DNA from 3 places in the Anaerobacillus sp. 63XJN7_5_ISO-PGPR-S23-430 genome. Region 3 is predicted to be linked to each of the others. Evidence: a T-box and tRNA genes for the amino acid it is inferred to sense, from the RefSeq annotation. Region 3 holds a T-box; the other regions hold tRNA genes.

Region 1 (6,723 bases), 680 kb from region 3:
GAATAGACAAAGATTATTGTAGCATACACCACGAACTGTTGACAGGGTTAAAGGAAGCAAGTTAGAGGTAAATAAAGCCTGCCTGTTTGAAGCCTAAATGGAGTAGGGAATGACACTAATACAAAGGAGTGAAATCATGGATTCTAATCAGATCTTAATTTTACTGTTCATCGGTTATTTAGTTTATACGATTGATAAAAAGCAAAAAAACTTCCCTGCACCACTGGTCTTATTAGGTTTAGGAATAGGACTTTCTTTTCTTCCGTTCTTCAGCTCCGTACATATAACGAAAGACATTATCTTTGAATGGTTTCTACCTGCTCTTCTTTTTATTTCTGCGTATCAGTTTCCGTTTGCTCATCTAAAAAAGCACGCGGGTATTATTGCCGCATTAAGCACGCTGGGATTACTATTGAGTGCTCTCCTCCTCGGTAGTTTATTATTTATTATGAGCGGGCCGTTCCTTTCATTATCATTTGTTGGGGCTTTATTAATTGCTTCTATTCTTACACCTACTGATCCCGTCTCTGTGGTCTCGATTTTAAAGCAGGCTTCAAAAGATCCAAAAATAGCAGATGTGGTCGAAGGTGAATCGATGGTGAACGATGGAACGAGTATCGTTCTTTTTACAGTGTTCGCTGGCATGTATCTTGGTGATGAGAGCTTTTCTATTAGCTCGTTTATTTATGACTTTGCTCTTGTGTCAATTGGAGGAATTGCGATCGGAGCGATATTTAGTTGGATTGTCTGTCGAGCCATTTCTTTTACACACCAGCGACAATATCAGGTGATGCTAAGTATCGTGCTCGCTTATGGAAGTTTTTATGTAGCAGAAAATCTTGGTGTGTCAGGAGTTCTCTCCGTCGTTGCAGCTGGAATCATGCTTTCACATGAACTTGATGGCTTTATTAAAGAATCACACTATAGAGAATACCTTAATAGCTTCTGGGAAGTTGTTGAGCCAAGTATTCTGTCATTGATTTTTCTATTGATTGGGATTGAATCAACAAACTATCTTGATTTTAACTACTGGGTATTTGCAGGATTGATCTTTCTCGCATCTGTAGTTGTTCGTTTCCTTGTGCTTGCAGGTATTATTAAATCATTTACAGCCTGGCGTAATGAATTTAATTGGAAAGACATTTCGCTTGTTACCTGGTCCGGCATACGGGGAACGATGTCGGTTGCACTTCTTCTAAGTTTGGAATCTGAGTATGGTTCAGGAGATAGTACGCTTATCTCTCTCACGTTTGGGGCTGTGTTGCTATCTCTTGTTTTTCAAAGCGTGACGATCTATCCGATGTCTAGTTATTTTGAGAAAAAAGCGAAATGACCTGTGGTGTAAGCGAATTCTGCGATATTTTAGTTTTCCCGCGAAAACTGCATTTATTTCCACGGTATAGAGAAGGCGCCGTTTCTAAACGCTCGTCTTCGCTTTTCATTTACTGCGTTATGGCTTTAGCATATGTTCTTGAAATGTTTGGAAAAAAACTATACGTTTAAGCTGAGTGACAAACTATATTTGGAGGGATGATTGTGCAGGAGCAAATGATGAATCAAAATCAACAGGAAACGGCTGATTTTTTCCCGGTGCGTGATGTGGATTATTTGGAGATTTATGTTGGAAATGCGAAACAGGCTAGTCACTATTTTTGTAAGGCGTTTGGATTTACGCCGGTAGCTTATTCAGGGCTTGAAACAGGGGATCGTGAAAAAGTATCTTATGTGCTGCAGCAAAATAACATTCGTCTCGTTTTATCAGGTGCACTGTCGAATGATCACCCAATTGCGGAGTTTGTCAAATTGCACGGAGATGGCGTTAAGGATATCGCTCTTACTGTAGAGAATATTGATAACGCTTACAAAGAAGCTGCTGAGCGAGGAGCGATTGAACTAAGTCCACCGAAAGAATATAAAGATGAGCATGGCGTAGTGAAGATGGCGGTTATTGGTACTTATGGTGATACCATTCATACATTAGTTGAACGAAAAAACTACTCCGGGCTTTTTCTTCCTGGGTTTAAGGAGTTTGAAGGGAAAATCCCTTCAAAGGAAACGGGGTTACTTGGTATCGACCACTGCGTTGGGAACGTGGAATCAATGGAAGAGTGGGTTTCTTACTATGAAAATGTGATGGGCTTTAAGCAAATGATTCATTTCGATGATGAAGACATTAGCACAGAGTACTCTGCGTTAATGTCGAAAGTGATGCACAATGGGGGACGCATTAAATTCCCGATCAATGAGCCTGCAAATGGGAAACGTAAATCACAAATTCAAGAATACCTCGATTATTACAATGGTCCTGGTGTGCAGCATATTGCTGTCCTGACGAATGATATTGTTGATACAGTTGCAAAACTTCGTGAGGGTGGAGTTGAGTTTCTTGAAACACCAGATGATTATTATGATGCGCTTACTGAGCGAGTAGGTGAGATTGATGAAGAGATAAGCAAACTACGCGAGTTAAAAATTTTAGTGGACCGTGATGACGAAGGGTACTTACTTCAAATTTTCACAAAACCTGTTGTCGATCGACCAACGTTATTTATTGAAGTTATTCAGCGTAAGGGTGCGAAAGGATTTGGAGAAGGAAACTTTAAAGCGTTGTTCCAAGCGATTGAACGAGAGCAGGAACGAAGAGGCAACTTATAGAAGATTATTTTCAATCTGCTTTAAGAAGGAGTTGCCTTTTTCATGAAAGTTCAACCGAATACTTTGGGATGGAAAGATGCCTATAAATTATTGATTGGATCTATTCTACCTCGGCCGATCGCATTTGTATCCAGTATAGATGAGAGCGGTGAGACGAATCTTGCTCCTTTTAGCTTTTTTACAGGGATATGTGCGGATCCTATGATGGTTTGCTTTTCTCCGATGCGAAAGGCTGGTGCAGGAGATAAGAAAGATACGCTCTTAAACATTGAAGAATCAAAGGAGTTTGTGATCAATATCGTTGGTGAGAAAATTGCTGAACAAATGAATGAGTGTGCTACGCCTTTTCCAAAAGGTAAGGATGAATTTCTGGAGGCTGGACTTACAAAAGTAGAAAGTGAGCTAATTCGTCCTCCTAGAGTGAAGGAGAGTGACGTTCAGCTCGAATGTGTTCTTGATCAAATCGTTGAGTTTGGTGAGCATGAAGGCTCAGGTAGTCTCGTTATCGGAAAAGTTGTGATGGTTCACGTGCGTGATGAGTTATATAAAGATGGCAAGATAGATACGGAGATGCTCCAACCAGTTGGGCGTTTAGCGGGTCAGGAGTATACGAGATCTATAACAGATACATTTACATTGAGACGAAAAACATCTCCTGATGGAAAGAGCTGAGGCCGTTGAAGTTCGTTACTTTCGAAGTAGAGGGTAGAAGACAAGCTGGTATTTATAAGGACTCGCGTATTATCGGATTACATGAGGCTTCTAATGGTGTTATTCCAGAAGATCTCATGAGGATCATTGTCGACTACCCGCGTTATCAACCGCTTATTGAAGCATGTATAAATGGTGATTATGAACTCGAAAACGTTACTCTATATGCGCCTCTTCCGCGTCCACTGAGCATCCGAGATTTTTATGCCTTTGAAGAACACGTGGTCACTGCACGAGGGAAAAGAGGGCTTGGTGTTGTGCAAGAATGGTATGAGCTTCCGGTCTTCTATTTTTCAAATCATCTTGCGGTCAAAGGACCAGGGGATGTAATTCTACGACCTAAAGCATGTGAAAAGCTAGACTATGAATTAGAAATTGCATGTGTCATTGGAAAAGAAGGGCGCAACATAAAAGCAAATCAGGCGAAAGACTACATTTTCGGTTTTATGATTATGAATGACTGGAGTGCGCGTGATCTTCAAGCACAAGAAATGAAAGTCGGCCTAGGTCCAGCGAAAGGAAAGGATTTTGCTACTTCCTTCGGTCCCTTTCTAGTAACGATTGATGAGCTTCCTATGGAACATGGGAAGCTTGATTTACAAATGGAGGCATTCGTAAATGGCGAGCGTTATTCCTTGGGAAATGCGAAAGATATGTACTATTCCTTTGGTGAGATCATTGAACAGGCCTCCCGCAATGTTACCTTATATCCTGGAGAAGTACTCGGTTCAGGCACGGTGGGAAGCGGGTGTATTCTTGAACAGACAGATCGTATCTTTCTACAGTCCGGCGATAAAGTTGATTTAGCTATTACGAACCTTGGCACGCTTTCAAATGTCGTGGGGGAGGAGGAAGAGTATGGTTTACTATCGAAAAATGGGAGAGGTTCCTTCTAAACGACATACAACGTTTAAAAAAGAAGATGGTTCCTTATACAGGGAACAAGTGATGGGAACGAAAGGATTTTCGGGTGTTCAATCGATCTTGTATCATCACCATTTTCCAACAGCGGTGACAGATGCGACCTTTCTAAAGAATATAGCACCAGAGTATGAGACAGAAAGCGCCCTTCGCCATCGTCATTTCCGAACAGCACAGTGCGACAAAAAAGGTGATGCGGTTGTCGATCGATGTTATTTCCTAGGGAATGAAGATGTGATTCTCGGGATCGTGAATCCTACGAAGACAATGGATTACTTTTATCGTAATGGGGATGGCGATGAACTTTTCTTTATTCATCACGGTTCAGGGAAAATCGAGACGATGTTTGGGGAAGTCTCTTATGAAGCTGGCGACTATATTGTCATGCCAATTGGAACCATTTACCGCGTTATTCCAAAAGGGGAGGATAATCGCTGGTTGGTTTTAGAAGCAAACAGTGCCATTACGACTCCGAGGAGATATCGAAACGAATATGGGCAGCTGATGGAACACAGTCCATTCTGTGAACGAGATTTCAACGGGCCAGATCGTCTTCTATCTTTTGATAAAAAAGGATCGTTTGAAGTAGTAACGAAAACACGTGGGGGGTTGCACCGCCATATGTTCGATCATCATCCGCTTGATGTTGTCGGCTGGGATGGCTACCTTTATCCATGGAAGTTTAATATCAACGATTTTGAGCCGATTACAGGGCGAGTGCATCAGCCGCCACCAGTGCATCAAACCTTTGAAGGTCATAATTTTGTCGTCTGCTCATTTGTGCCAAGGCTCTATGACTATCATCCAGACGCCATTCCAGCACCTTATTTTCATAGCAACGTTGATAGTGATGAAGTGCTTTACTACGTTGAGGGGAATTTCATGAGCCGGAAAGGTATTGAGGAAGCGTCGATTACCCTTCATCCTTCAGGTATCCCACACGGTCCGCATCCAGGAAAAATTGAGGCAAGCATCGGCAAAAAAGAAACGCTTGAGCTTGCTGTAATGATCGATACATTCCGACCACTTAAGGTCATTGAACACGTTCAGCAATATGAAGATGAGAATTATATGAAAAGCTGGGTCACAGAATAACGAATTGGGGAAATGAACGGCAGTCGCGTGATCACTTGATCACGCGATGATTATGTTGCACGATGCTTTTGCTTTTATGTATTTTCATGTATAATGTTATTCATTCGGCCCCGTAGCTCAGGGGATAGAGCAACGGTTTCCTAAACCGCAGGTCGGAGGTTCGATTCCTCTCGGGGCCACCATTTAAATCCTTATATGATAAGGGTTTTTTATTTTGTTCTTTTTACCCTCAGTTTTCTACGATTATCCATCTCACCCTTTTTTTTACTTTAACACTATCATTTATAAAGCCAACTTCATAAAAGGAAACACCAATCCATTTAGCGAAAGAGTAACGAACGATTCACTGGAAATGAGTGAGCTGATGATGGGGAAGCGTAAATGGTTTATGCTCATTGTTCTTTTAGGAGCAGCTTTTATCACGTTTACATTTATCGGAAAGGAAAAGAAGATTTCCGATGATGTTTTAACTGTGGAAAAGGCTGATGATATCGTCCCTTACTTTAAAAGCATCACTCCTGGACTTGAACTAGCAATAAAGTCAGGAGATTATCAAGCATATGAAGGTCCTTCACTACCAAAAGATTTTAAAATAAACGTGGATAGCTTCTGGTACTCTCGACACAATGTCTTTGTTTTCTATCATGTTGATGTGTCGGATAGTAAGTTTGTCATAACAAGAGATAGAGAAGATCTCCCTAAAATTGATCAACTTGTGATGGAAGATGGTTCGGGTAAAGCATCTGTATTGGAACTCGTCGAAACAGGTGAAGGTGTACTGTTTGAAGATGACTATTATATGAAGGGAACGTTTCAAGCTGTTACTCATTCTGAGACAAACGAGCCTCTTCAAAAATGGAATGGAGCACTAAAGGCAATCGTAAGTGGAAAGCGATCTGCTACCGTTGAAGTGCCTGTGTCTTATGAGTACGAAAAGGAAGAAAAGATCACAAGACAAATAAATGAAACAAAGAAATTTGTAGAAACAATTGTAACTGTTTCTCAATGGGAGAAGACGCCCTCTGATAGTCGTCTCATACTAAATATCAATTCTCCTCTTTCAAAAATTGTTGATATGGATTTGAAGATCTCAACCAATGAAAAAGAGATAGCGCCGCTAATAGTAGAAGAGATCAGCGGTCAATACTCAGTATCTTTTCCAAGTGGAACCGAGCTACCCGAAGCCATCCAACTCTATGGGCTGATTGGCGCAACTTCAAAGGAAATCATTTTCGAAGTTGATCCGAATCAATATGAAATTTATAAGCAGATTAAAGAATCGACTTACACGCATCGAGTAGATGAACCTATCACTACGATGTATGGTGCTGAAATTGTTAA
Region 2 (6,723 bases), 1.5 Mb from region 3:
TTTGGATTTAAATACGGTATTCCAATCGATGCTGATCTAGTCTTTGACATTCGTTTTCTACCAAACCCACACTATGTGGAGCATTTGCGTCCAAAAACAGGTGTGGAAGAAGAAGTCGCGAACTATGTATTTAAGTGGAAAGAAACACAAACATTTCTAGCTAAATTAATTGATATGCTTGCGTATATGCTTCCTCAATATAAACGAGAAGGGAAGAGCCAGCTCGTCATTGGGATTGGATGTACGGGTGGAAAGCATCGATCTGTTGCATTTGCAGAACACATTGGTCACCATTTCGAAACAGAGTATCGCACGAATATTACGCACAGGGATATCGAAAAAGGGAAGGGTCATAAATAATATGGATGACACTAATCTGCCAAAGGCTGTTGTCATTGGTGGAGGAACAGGCCTATCGGTACTTCTTCGTGGACTTAAAAAGTTTCCTGTCGACATTACTGCGATTGTCACTGTAGCTGACGACGGAGGAAGTTCAGGTCGATTACGTGATGAGTTTGATATACCTCCTCCAGGTGATGTACGAAATGTTATTACAGCGTTATCGGAGGTTGAACCTCTGTTAGAAGGACTTATGCAACATCGGTTTAAAAATGGGAATGGACTATCAGGTCATTCCCTTGGCAACCTAATGTTAGCCGCCATGACGGACATTACTGGTGATTTTGTAACAGGAGTTAGAGAAATGTGCCGCGTTCTTAACGTACGTGGTGAAGTTCTTCCTGCATCAAATCGAAGTATTGTTTTACATGCTGAAATGCGTGATGGTACTTTTGTTCAAGGTGAATCACAAATTCCAAAGGTAAATAAAGCAATTAAGAGGGTATTTCTTTCACCACCAGGCATCAAAGCGCTCCCCGAATCTCTACAAGCTATTCGTGAAGCTGATTTGATTGTTCTTGGGCCAGGTAGTCTATATACAAGTATTCTACCGAATTTACTTGTTCCGGGCATTGCTGAGGAAATTCAGCAGTCTAAGGCAAGGAAAGTGTATGTTTGTAACGTTATGACTCAGCTAGGTGAAACGGAAAACTATACGGCGAGTGACCACGTGCAGGCACTCATTGATCACATCGGCTATAAACTTATGGATACGATTATTGTAAATGAGGAAATGATTCCATCTTTCTATGCAAAACGTTATGCACAAGAACGAGCAGAGGTTGTGCAATATGACGAAAATCGTCTAAAGAGCTTTGGTTTTCATGTAATCAGTGATAAAATTATTCAATACGATGAGAAATATGTACGCCATGATGCGAAGGAAATATCATCGATTCTTTTATCCTTATTAGACGATAAAAGATCATGATGGGTCAGTGGGGCCCCTGCATGAAAAAGGGGGGATGGCAATGTCATTTGCTGCTGATACAAAGAAAGAATTGACGCAGTTAGAAAGTAAACCTTGCTGTGCAAGATCAGAACTAGCAGCACTTATTCGAATGAATGGATCGATCTCGTTTGGTAACAGACAGCTGATTCTAAACATTCCGACTGAACATGCTGCCATTGCAAGAAGAATTTATACGCTCATTAAGCGGATATACAACTTCGATGTTGAACTACTTGTCCGTAAAAAAATGAGGCTGAAGAAAAACAATGTATACATTGTCCGTGTCTCAGCCAAAGCAAGAGATCTCCTTGAAGATCTCGGTATAATGGATAACGCCTTTACGTTCACTAGAGTAATCTCAAAGGATTTTACCAAGAAGTCTTGTTGCAAACGTTCTTATCTAAGAGGAGCATTTCTTGCGGGGGGATCAATCAATCATCCTGAAACCTCTTATCATCTTGAGATCTTCTCAATGTACGAAGAGCATACGGAATCGCTTTGTAACTTAATGAATGAATTTGGATTAAATGCGAAAATGCTTGAGCGAAAGAAAGGGTATATCGTTTATATCAAAGAAGGCGAGAAGATTACAGAGTTCTTAAGTGTTGTCGGTGCCCATCAGGCGCTGCTCTATTTTGAGGATGTACGCATTATGAAAGACATGCGGAATTCTGTTAATCGAATCGTGAATTGCGAAACGGCTAATTTGAATAAAACGGTAGGCGCGGCTTTTCGACAGGTTGAGAATATTCGCTTCATCCAAAAGGAAGTTGGTTTAGAAATTCTTCCTGATAAGTTAAGAGAGATCGCTGAACTTCGCGTGAAGCATCAAGATGTTACACTGAAAGAACTCGGTGAGATGGTTACTGGAGGAGCTATTAGTAAATCAGGAATCAATCATAGATTACGAAAGATTGACCAGATTGCAGATAAGCTTCGTGATGGTAAACCGATCTCCTAAGCCTTTCGGACAAGTTAGAAAAAAGCTTCCACCTATAATGGTGGAAGGTTGTTTTCTAGCAGTACAATAGATAGCATGAATCTTCAAAGAAAAACCCTATTTTTCTTAATGAAAGCATTGGAAATAGCGTTTTTCTAAATTTTTCACCTTTCGAGATAGCGCTTACTTTTTTAGGTAATTTAACACTTTAGTAAATTTAAAATCGAGAGGCCACAAAATGAGCTATCATAGCTTTAGTTTGAAAGTGGCGAGTGCAAGGGAAACTGGTATAGCGCTTCTGGTGTTCTGATCGACTGTTTTAAATAAGGGGAGGAATGAACAAGTGATTCAAAAAGAAGTTGTGGTTACTTTGGATACAGGATTACAGGCACGTCCAGCAGCTCTGTTTGTACAGGAAGCAAACCGATTTAACTCGGATATCTTCCTTGAGAAGGACGGTAAAAAAGTTAATGCCAAAAGCATCATGGGCATCATGAGCCTTGCTGTTGGTACTGGTTCTTCTGTTATTTTAACTGTTGATGGTAATGATGAAGAAGATGCGATGTCTTCATTAATTGATTTTATTCAAAAAGATTAGCAAAACCTGGCTGTGTGCCAGTTTTTTGTTTTGCATTAAATTGTTAACGTTGCGAAACATTCTTAAGAGAATAGAGTTATAGAGAGTGGGATCATCCATTGTGGTTCATTGGCTGCTCAAATAGCAGATGGTTCAAAAACAACGCCTATTCTAAGAAAGAAAAAGCCTTTCCCAACAATGTAGGGAAAGGCTTTTTAGGGTCTATCTTATGCTTTCTTTTCCATTACTTCATCAATCAAGCCGTATTCTTTCGCTTCAGTCGCTTCCATGAAACGGTCACGATCTGTGTCGCGATCGATTGTTTCAAGTGGTTGACCTGTGCGCTCAGAAAGAATTTTGTTTAGCTTCTCGCGCATTTGGATGATGCGTTTTGCGTGAATTTCAATGTCAGAAGCCTGACCTTGAGTACCACCGAGCGGTTGGTGAATCATTACTTCACTGTTTGGTAGAGCATAGCGCTTACCAGGTTCACCAGCAGCAAGTAGGAAGGCACCCATTGAAGCAGCCATACCGATGCAGATTGTTGATACTTTTGGCTTAATGAATTGCATAGTATCGTAAATCGCCATACCTGCAGTGATTGAACCACCAGGGCTGTTGATATAAAGTGAGATGTCTTTATCTGGGTCTTCAGCAGCAAGGAAAAGAAGTTGTGCAACGACTGCGTTTGATACGTTGTCGTCAATTGCTGTTCCTAGCATAATAATACGGTCCTTAAGAAGACGAGAATAAATGTCGTACGCTCTCTCACCGCGGTTTGTTTGTTCAATTACCGTTGGAATTAAAACCATTTTAAATTCCTCCCTTATATTTGTGGAATATGTAGTTGCTGTATGTTCATCATACCTAAAAGGTCAGTATAGGTCAAATAAAGTGCTGTCCTATTTTTTAAACGATGAAAAGGGTTTGATTTTTCTTTAACCACATACACCCATTTTCCCCGCATCCCTTTATTTTAAACAGAGCGAATGTTCCTTTTTTTTAATCGATCGTCTGCTAAAAAGTAGGCTAAAATTCGTCTTTCTACCTGATTACGTATTTGAATGGAAGAATAGCGGTATGTTTGATTGTAACCTCGACAATATACTTTGCAAATCACAACATCTTCTTTCGTATCTTCTATATAGACGCGGATTCCTCTATCATGAAGCATTGCTTTTGCCCATTTTAAGTCAGAGGAGGCTAACGTTATAGCGGCATGAATTAGTTCCAGATAAGGGCGCGGAAGTTTCATTTTCGAATGGTTCACCCATTTCGTGTCAATTTCCAGCACTCTTTTCAGGTAAGGAAGTAAGAGGTAGTTTCTTAATGCCTTCGTTTCTTCTTTACTTAATTGGAACATGATCATCCCCACCTAACAGAACATATGTTTGGTATAACTTTACTATGAGACAGGTGAGACGTCAAGAACTGAAGCGATACCTTTTCTATGATATGAATGAAATGTTTGGATAATAGCTTTGGCCAATATTGTTAATATCTCACCGTTCACCAGAGCAAAAAAGCAACAGCGTTCATTAACATGGTATAGATAAAATGCTCTTATACACTATTGATTACTCATTGATCGTCACTTGGAAGCTATGAAATTCACCTTGCAAAAAAAGGGGGCATATCGTATAATAATCCTTGCGCTAATGAAGCGCGCCCGTAGCTCAGTCGGATAGAGCGGTGGTTTCCGGTACCGCGTCAGTCGGGGGTTCGAATCCCTCCGGGCGCACCAAATACATAATTCCAATCCCTTTCGCTAGTGTGAAGGGGATTTTTTTATGATAAATGTCATCTTTGTTCGCTTAGATCCAGGGAATGAATAGTATCCTTCATTTTGAACAGAAAAAAAAGAAGAGTAGAACTCGTCCACTCTTCTTGCGATCAGTCTTACCTTCTAACAGGGCTTATCTTTGTCATCGTCATGTCCTTTGCTGATTGCTCCACTCATCGTGTGTTTGAAGCCTGAGTGCATTCCAGTAGCGCATAGTCCAAGCCATAATCCTATAAAGAAGGCTTTTTTGAAGTCTTCCGGTTCAACATAAATGTGGCTCATTACAATTCCGATTCCAATGGAAAGAATCGGTAAGAACCTTACCGGAAAACCAAACACCTTAAAAAGGTGTACAACTCCAATGATGACTGGAAGCAAAGCAATTCCATATACAGCTAAATCCATGGCATTTGCCTCCTTTTTCTCTCTCTATAAGACAGTTTATGTAGAAATTTGACTAAGGGACGGGCTATTTCATCATTTTCTTTAAAAATGGTGTCAAAATCCCCTTTTAAAAAACAGAAAATTCTGGTCATTTTCATTTTTTTCATACCATAAAATGAAGCGATATAGTATGATGAAGGTGGAGGGATTGCGATGGAATTAGGATTGATACAAAAGCAGACAACGAAATTAGTCATGACAACCCAGTTGCATCAAGCGATTTCTATACTCCAATATTCTACGGTCGAATTACTGGAGTACGTGAAAGAACAGGCTCTTGAAAATCCATTAATTGAATTACACTCCCCTTCATGGGATGGTGGCGTTCGTTCTTCAAAACGCTCTTATGATACGGGGCTTAAAAAAGATCCACTCGAATACGCTGAAACAAGAAAAAGTTTGCATGATGAGTTACACGATCAGGCGAGGTGTCTACACTTTCCACGTAAAAGGGAAGCCGTTGTGCATTATTTAATTGATAATATTGATGAAAGTGGTTACTTAAGAATAAATGAGACGGAGGTAATGAATTACTTTAATGTCGAGCACTTTGAGATCACTGAAGCCATTAGAGAGATTCAATTACTTGACCCACCAGGTATAGGGGCGCGCTCACTTTCCGAATGTCTCTTTTTACAGTTAAATGAGTCGGGAGAAATTTTCGAGCTTGCTCGAGATCTTGTTTCCTATCATTTGAAAGCGCTAGCAGAAAAGAAATATCGTGAACTCTCGAGAGAATTTCATGTTCCTGTGGAGCAGATACAGCGGGCTGCGGATATAGTAGCTGATCTCGATCCTCGTCCAGGATCAAAGTGGGGTATTGATAAACCATCCTACATTGTTCCAGATGTCATGATAGAAGAGAAAAATGGTAGATTCTCTATTGCATTACTTGATGACGATTTACCAGCAATGAAAGTGAGCAACGCCTACCGTTCTTTTAAAAATAACGAAGCGGAAGAGTATCTAAAGGATAAATATCAGCAAGTCAGCTGGTTATTAAAAAGTATTGAGCAAAGAAAGCAAACGCTTCGAGCAATAATGGGCGTTTTTATTGTTCACCAACAAAATTTTTTGAGAAATGGGATTAGTGAGCTTTCACCAATAACCTTGAGGGAAGTAGCGATGGAAGCAGATGTCCACGAGTCCACGGTAAGTCGAGCGATTAAAAGCAAATACGTTCAAACGCCACATGGTCTTTTCGCCTTAAAGGACTTATTTACTTCCAAACTGTCTAGTGAGTCTGGAGAAGCTGCTTCTTCCTCTAGTGTAAAGCTATTCATTAAGGAACTTGTGGAGAACGAGAATAAGATGAAACCATTATCAGATCAAAAGATTGTAGAAGCTCTTCATATCCAGAAAGGGATTGAAGTATCGAGGCGTACGATTGCAAAGTATCGAGATGAGTTAAAGATCTTAAGCTCATCGAAACGAAAACGATTTTCGTAGCGGCTACACTAGTCGCTTTTTTTTTTTTTGCGTTCGAAAGGCTGTCTGAGTAAACTAGTAAAGTAATGAAGGGAGGTTTAACGTGTGGAAAAATCGGTTATTTTATATTCGAAAGAGACATGCCCACTTTGTGATGAAGCATATGAACTACTTCTTGAGCTTCAGGAAGAGGAAATGTT
Region 3 (6,723 bases):
GGAAAATATGGCATATGTGAAGTTTGTGGAAATGATATTTCAACAGAAAGACTCGCTGCCCTTCCAACAGCTTCCACATGTGTAGAACATAGTCCATCACAAAAGACATCAGACAGAAGACCAGCAGAAGAAGGTGTACTTGGCAATTCCTTGGAGGAACATGTAAACGACACTAACGATGCTACCTTTTTTGACGCTGAAGATTCATGGCAACGAGCTGCGAAGTATGGAACATCCGAAACACCTTCAGACTTTAACGCTCAGGAAATGAACTATGACAAAATGTATATTGATTCCAATGAGCCTGTCGGGTATGTCGAGGAAATCGAATCATTTTTATCAGCCGATCTAGATGGCAAACCATCTGGAGTGATTCCAAATCAACGTCATGAACGTTATGAAGACTTACTGGATGATCATGACCAGAAGGCAAGTCAGGGTACAATCGAAGATAGTGACCTCATCTAAATAAGACAGCCCTAAAAACGGGCTGTCTTATTACATTTCTTCTGGTGCATGTAGTCCTAACAATCGCAAGCCTTCTTGTAAAACAATGGAGACAGCTGACACCAGCTGCAATCTCGCTTGTTTACAGGATGGGTCATCTAAGATACGAATCTGTCCATAGTATTTATTAAAAGAACGTGAAAGGTCAAGGACAAACTTTGCGATTTGAGAAGGGTCGTATTCAGCTGCTGCTCTTTCAATTACATTTGGAAAACTAAGCAGCTTTGTCACAACTGACCAGGCTTCTTCATCTTCGAGACCTTTTATATGATCATTGGAATGAAAATCCCCTTTGCGTAGAATAGAACAAGCACGCGCATGAGTATATTGCACGTACGGACCAGTTTCACCCTCAACACGTAGCATGTCTTCAAGTGAAAACTCTATATCATTTCGACGATCATTCTTTAAGTCATGAAACAAAACGGCCCCTACCCCAATTTGTTCAGCAATCGCGTTTTTATTTTCTAAACTAGGATTTTTGGTTTCAATATTTACTTTTGCAAGCTCGATTGCTTCAGTCAACACTTCTTCTAGCAATACTACTTTCCCTTTTCTTGTCGACATTTTCTTTCCATCTTTTAACATCATTCCGAAGTTAATATGGTGCATTTGATCTGCCCAATCGAATCCCATTTTCTTTAATACTTCAAATAATTGTTTGAAATGTAGACTCTGTTCATTTCCTACGACATAGAGAGCCTTACTAAATCCATATGTTTCATAGCGATAAATGGCTGCAGCGAGATCACGGGTTGCATAAAGTGTGGCACCATCTTTCTTCTTAATTAGACATGGTGGTAAGCTCTCTCCAAGTTCTACTACCATGGCGCCACGAGATTCAACTAAGAGATTTTTTTCTTCAAGTAGATCAATGACACTCTGCATTTTATCATTATAAAATGCTTCCCCATTTGTTGAATCAAAGGTAATCCCCATAAGCTCATAAATTCGATCAAACTCTTTAAGAGATTCTTCACGGAACCATTTCCATAATGAAACGGCTTCTGGGTTACCTTCTTCTAATTCTTTAAATGCCTTACGTCCTTCATCTTCAAGACCATTATCTGATTCCGCTTTTTCATGAAATGTAATATAGAGCTTAAGGAGTTCTTTAATCGTTTGCTCACGAACCTTTTGCTCCTCCCCCCACTTTCGGTAGGCCGTTATCAATTTGCCGAACTGAGTTCCCCAGTCCCCAAGATGATTAATGCGAATGGGGCGATAGCCGACTTTTTCAACAATTAGCGCTAATGAATTTCCAATAACGGTTGAGCGTAAATGGCCCATTGAGAAGGGCTTCGCTATATTAGGTGAGGAAAGATCAATCGTCACGGCACCTCCCTTTCCTACATTAGAAGCACCGTACTCACTTCCCTCACGTACAATGCGACTTATTACCTCAGTACTAACCATTTTTTTATTAAGAAACACATTAACATAAGGCCCAACAGCTTCTACTTTTTCAAAGGCTGACTCATGAATGTCAGTAACAAGCTCCTTCGCAATTTGATGAGGAGCCATTCGTTTCACTTTGGCAAGATCAAAGCATGGGAAGGCATAGTCACCTAAAGAGTCATGCTTAGGCAGTTCAATTCGCTGCAGAATATTAAGAAAGCTCACTTCTTCTTCACATGCTTGATAAAGTTGTTGTGCAAATAATTCTTTGTAATTCATACATTCCCTCCTATTTGTATATCCATTTGCCTATAAAAAAATCTCCGTCTCTATAAAAGAGACGGAGATGAATTCCGCGGTACCACTCTGATTGCTCAATAAAACGATTTGAGCCTACTTCACTCTATAACGGGGAGTCCGACTGCTTCTACTTAATTCAAAACAGTGTCTTGAAAGTCCGGTTCATGCCTGCTAAGGTTCCGAGCTCTCACCATCCCCGGATCGCTTTATCCGTATACAAACACTACTCTCTTTCGCATTGACGATACAATATTAGTCTTATTATAGCCGACTTCCATATAAATTCAACCACTTATTTTATAAGTCCTTTTTCCGATTCAGAATATCCATTTTTTTCACCATCAGCAAAACCTTCCTGATACCCTTCTCGATAAATGGATGTTAAGTACATGGAAATCAGCTGTCTTACTTTTGGCTCTACGTTCACGACCTCTAAATGCTTCATACACCGATCAACTGCCAATTTTTCCTTTTGAACATTTTTAATCGTCATCGTTAGAACCACCTTCCGGATAAGTTATCCGTATTATACACCACCTTAACAATGTATTTGCACTCATTCGACAAGACTCGATTTGAATTATGTTAAAACCCTACAAAAGACCAGTAAACGACGAGAACAATCACGGGATAACAAAGACTATAGACCTATCACAAGGCATTTATAACTCTTTTAAATCATTTATGAATGATTCATTTCAATTCGTATACATAACTTCTCAATTATTATAACAACCTATACCTATCTAATTTTATTGAGGAGGGTGCATTGTGAGACGAAGCAAACGAAAATCAATTCGAAATGAGTCCTACCAAATTCCAACTGCTACTGAATCACATGATGCATACTATTCTCTTGAAGAGAACAAAGAATATATAAAAGCAAAATTTCATAATACAGAAGATATCAAATTCAGAAATATTACGGTTCAGGATGTGAAATGCCTACTTGCTTATTTAGATCCTTTAGTTGATGAAGAGAAGCTACAAAGAACGATTATGAAACCATTATTTGAGACAAATCAGTTAAACATCGAGGATACAGTCACATCAAAGGAATACCGGCGATCAAAAAATTTAAATGAAGCTATTACAGGATTAACAAAAGGATTTGTCGTTCTACTAATAAATGGACAAGTACATTTTTATTTACTAGAAGCTTTCTCAGGAAATTCTAGAGCAATATCTGAGCCAATTAATGAGCAAGTCGTTCGCGGTTCACATGAAGGTTTTGTCGAAAATATTATGCAAAACCTACAAATGCTTCGCAGAAGAATTGAGAATCCTAACCTTGTGATTAGGTTCTTTAAAATTGGTAAAACAACAGACACGAAAATAGCTGTTATTTACTTACAGCACCTTACAAACCCTGATCTTATCGCAGAAATAGAAAAAAGAATCACATCTATTAAAACGGATTCCATTCAAACGCCTGGCTATGTAGAAGAGTTTATTGAGGATGCACCATTCTCTCCATTCCCCCAAATGCTAAGTACGGAACGACCTGATAGAATGACTGCTCACCTCATGGAAGGAAGAGTCGGTCTCCTAATGGAAGGAAGCCCTGCAACTTTAATTTTTCCAGTAACTTTTTTTGCCTTTTATCAATCGCCTGAAGACTACAACAGCAGATGGTATATTGGATCTATCTTAAGACTCATAAGAGTAGCCAGCTTTATTTTTGCATTAGGGTTGCCTTCATTATATATCGCCACCGTATCTTTTCACCCAGAGGTACTACCTGCCGAGTTAATCTTAAATATTAAAAGCTCGCTTGAAAACGTTCCATTCCCACCATTACTAGAAGCTTTAATTATGCAAATTATTCTTGAATTATTGAGAGAAGCTGCTATACGACTACCAGGTCCTATTGCACAAACAATTGGTATTGTTGGGGGTTTAGTTATTGGGACTGCGATTGTAGAAGCTAACCTTGTATCGAATATGATGATTATTGTCGTCGCACTGACGGCTATATCATCCTTTGCAGTTCCATCGTATGAAATGAGTATGTCAATCAGGCTGCTTGGTTTTCCACTCATGCTCCTTTCTGCAGCATTTGGATTTATTGGGCTTGTCTTCGGATTATCCATCATTTTAATCCACTTATGTGGTTTAGAAACTTTCGGCACACCTTATTTCTCCCCGCTTGCACCATTTCGTTTCAACGAACTAAAAGATTCTGTTATTCGCCTTCCAAGATGGTTACTCGGTAGGCGACCGTCAGACGTTCGTGCACAGCATGGAACACAGGAGTGGGTCTCAAGAAGGTGGAAACAAAATGAAGACGAGTAGCAAAATTAATTCGGCGCAGCTTTTTTTCATCATATTCCAAACACAAGTTGGCGTAGGCGTACTCTCTCTTCCCTCTTCCTTATATGCAGGAGCTGGAACTGATGGCTGGATTACTCTTCTTGTTACTGGTGTTGCTATCCAACTAATTATTTTTATACTTTACTTTTTGAGCAACCGTTTCCCATCATTAACGCTTTTTGAATATGGGCCTAAAATCATTGGCAAATATGTAGCATTCGTCGTCTCACTTCTTTACACACTATTCGCTATTTCAACAGCGGTCATTGTATTGGAATTGTTTGAAACCACAATAAAAACTTGGATCTTATTTCGAACACCCATGATTGTCATCTTTTTATTGCTAACTATTAGTGGCACTTACCTTGCTATTGGCAGAATCAAAGTAATGGGGAGATTTTATCAGTTTGTTTCAGTTCTAATTATTCCTCTGATCATTATGGCCGCCTATACTTTAAAGGACGCGGATATTCGTTATATCTTGCCAATTGGTCAAAATGGCGTAGGAACAATCCTAAAAGCAACACAGCAAGGGATAGTATCCATGCTGGGTTTTGAAATCGTATTATTCATTTACCCTTACGTTCAAACAAAAGGGAAAGCAGCACTAAAAAGCTTAACACTGGCTAATATAGCAGTAACATTATTATATAGCTTTTTAACATTTGCAACGTACGTCTTTTTTAGCCCTTCTCAGCTTGAAATGATTCCTGAACCCCTCGTGTATATGTTAAAAGGTGTATCCTTTGTAATTGTGGATAGAGTGGATCTCCTTTTTCTTTCGATCTGGATCGTTTCTGTTATGACTTCCTATGTATCGTATATATATATTGCAGGAAGAGGCATTCAATATTTAACAAAAAGAAAAAAAACAACTGGTCCCATTTTGACTGCCGCCTTTATTGCACTGTTTTTCTCAATGTTTTCACATGATCGATATACTGTGGAAATGATTTCTAGTTATCATGCGAAAGCAAGTTATTTTTTTGCCCTTGGCTTCCCTCTCCTGCTTTTGCTCATTAGTCTTTTATTTAAGAAGAAAGAGGAGTCACGATGAAAAAACTAAAACATCTTTCCATCATTTTTTCGCTCAGCCTGTTATTTCTGACCTCTTGCTGGGATCAGGAACTTTTAAAAGAATCGAAGCTGATTTATGGGGCTGGATTGGATTATGAGAATGAAAATGAAATTCGCACAACGTTCGCCGTTCGGAACCTTGGTATTCCAGTTAGTCAAGGGGGCGTATACTCTAATCGCATTCTTTCCGTTTCAGGGTCTTCACCCAGAGATACGCGAATTAAAGTGGATCGAGTTTTATCAAAGCAAGTAACAGCTTCAAAAAATCAGCTCATTCTCTTAGGGAAAGAGATAGCCAAAAAAGACATTGACCACATTTTTGATGTCCTGTACAGAGATCCAAAAGGTCCACTAGACGCTAGAGTCGGAGTTGTCGATGGACGAGCCGAAGACATGTTAAATTTAGACCATATTGGCGATACTCTCATTACAGAATTTATGTCAGATCTTATTAAAGGTGCTGAAAATAAAACAGAAGCCCCGCGAATGACGATCGAAAAAACATTTCGTTATTCTAAAGATGTTGGACAAGATTACGCCCTTCCATATATTAGTTTCAACAAGGATGTGGGCGCACCTGAAATAAACGGAATTGCTTTATTTCATCACGCCAACTATACAGGAGTTGTTCTTCCTCCAATAGACGCAACCTTACTACTCCTTATGGCTGATAGGAAAAGTAAAAAAGCAAGTATTACAGAAAATATTGGTGAAGAACACAATGAAGGTTTTCTCACCAAAACCGTTACTATAAACGTCCGAAATGCCAAAGCATCTAATGAATATTCTTTTCAAGATCAACAATTAAATAAAGGCGTTATCAATCTTGAAATAAGAGGAAATGTAGAAGAATATCCTCAAAACCATCTGTTTAAAGAAGGAATGGTACATGATATTGCAGATGAATTATCCACACGGTTAACAAAAAGAGCGAATGATATTCTTCATAAACTTCAAGAAGCCAACTGTGACTTCCTAGGTATTGGTCGTGATTTAAATGCTTATCACCACAAAGCATGGAATGAAAAACAGTGGGATAATGACTATCCAAAACTAGATCTTCAGGCAAACGTAAAGGTAAAGATCGCTGAAACAGGAATAATTAAATAGAAAGAGAGTAAGCGCACA

The links. The T-box of region 3 lies ahead of argS (arginine--tRNA ligase). A T-box ahead of a tRNA ligase gene usually reads a tRNA of that ligase, here a tRNA-Arg.
Region 1: it encodes a tRNA-Arg, which carries the amino acid that the T-box ahead of argS (arginine--tRNA ligase) is inferred to sense. The anticodon was not compared.
Region 2: it encodes a tRNA-Arg, which carries the amino acid that the T-box ahead of argS (arginine--tRNA ligase) is inferred to sense. The anticodon was not compared.

What each region holds. Positions count from the first base shown of each region.
Region 1 is NZ_CM149686.1:24,184-30,906, forward strand. It holds gene AC0VYJ_RS00100 (cation:proton antiporter) at 137-1,333, shown strand; gene hppD (4-hydroxyphenylpyruvate dioxygenase) at 1,549-2,655, shown strand; gene AC0VYJ_RS00110 (flavin reductase family protein) at 2,698-3,327, shown strand; gene AC0VYJ_RS00115 (fumarylacetoacetate hydrolase family protein) at 3,333-4,262, shown strand; gene AC0VYJ_RS00120 (homogentisate 1,2-dioxygenase) at 4,225-5,382, shown strand; tRNA gene AC0VYJ_RS00125 (tRNA-Arg) at 5,489-5,564, shown strand; gene AC0VYJ_RS00130 (hypothetical protein) at 5,750-6,723, shown strand, end outside.
Region 2 is NZ_CM149686.1:3,519,380-3,526,102, reverse strand. It holds gene rapZ (RNase adapter RapZ) at 1-360, shown strand, start outside; gene AC0VYJ_RS18460 (gluconeogenesis factor YvcK family protein) at 362-1,330, shown strand; gene whiA (DNA-binding protein WhiA) at 1,371-2,312, shown strand; gene AC0VYJ_RS18450 (HPr family phosphocarrier protein) at 2,635-2,889, shown strand; gene clpP (ATP-dependent Clp endopeptidase proteolytic subunit ClpP) at 3,096-3,680, opposite strand; gene AC0VYJ_RS18440 (YhjD family protein) at 3,845-4,231, opposite strand; tRNA gene AC0VYJ_RS18435 (tRNA-Arg) at 4,534-4,612, shown strand; gene AC0VYJ_RS18430 (hypothetical protein) at 4,775-5,056, opposite strand; gene rpoN (RNA polymerase factor sigma-54) at 5,249-6,544, shown strand; gene AC0VYJ_RS18420 (glutaredoxin family protein) at 6,629-6,723, shown strand, end outside.
Region 3 is NZ_CM149686.1:705,176-711,898, reverse strand. It holds gene AC0VYJ_RS03890 (TraR/DksA C4-type zinc finger protein) at 1-468, shown strand, start outside; gene argS (arginine--tRNA ligase) at 499-2,184, opposite strand; T-box leader at 2,239-2,453, opposite strand; gene AC0VYJ_RS03880 (hypothetical protein) at 2,498-2,698, opposite strand; gene AC0VYJ_RS03875 (spore germination protein) at 2,977-4,500, shown strand; gene AC0VYJ_RS03870 (GerAB/ArcD/ProY family transporter) at 4,487-5,575, shown strand; gene AC0VYJ_RS03865 (Ger(x)C family spore germination protein) at 5,572-6,705, shown strand.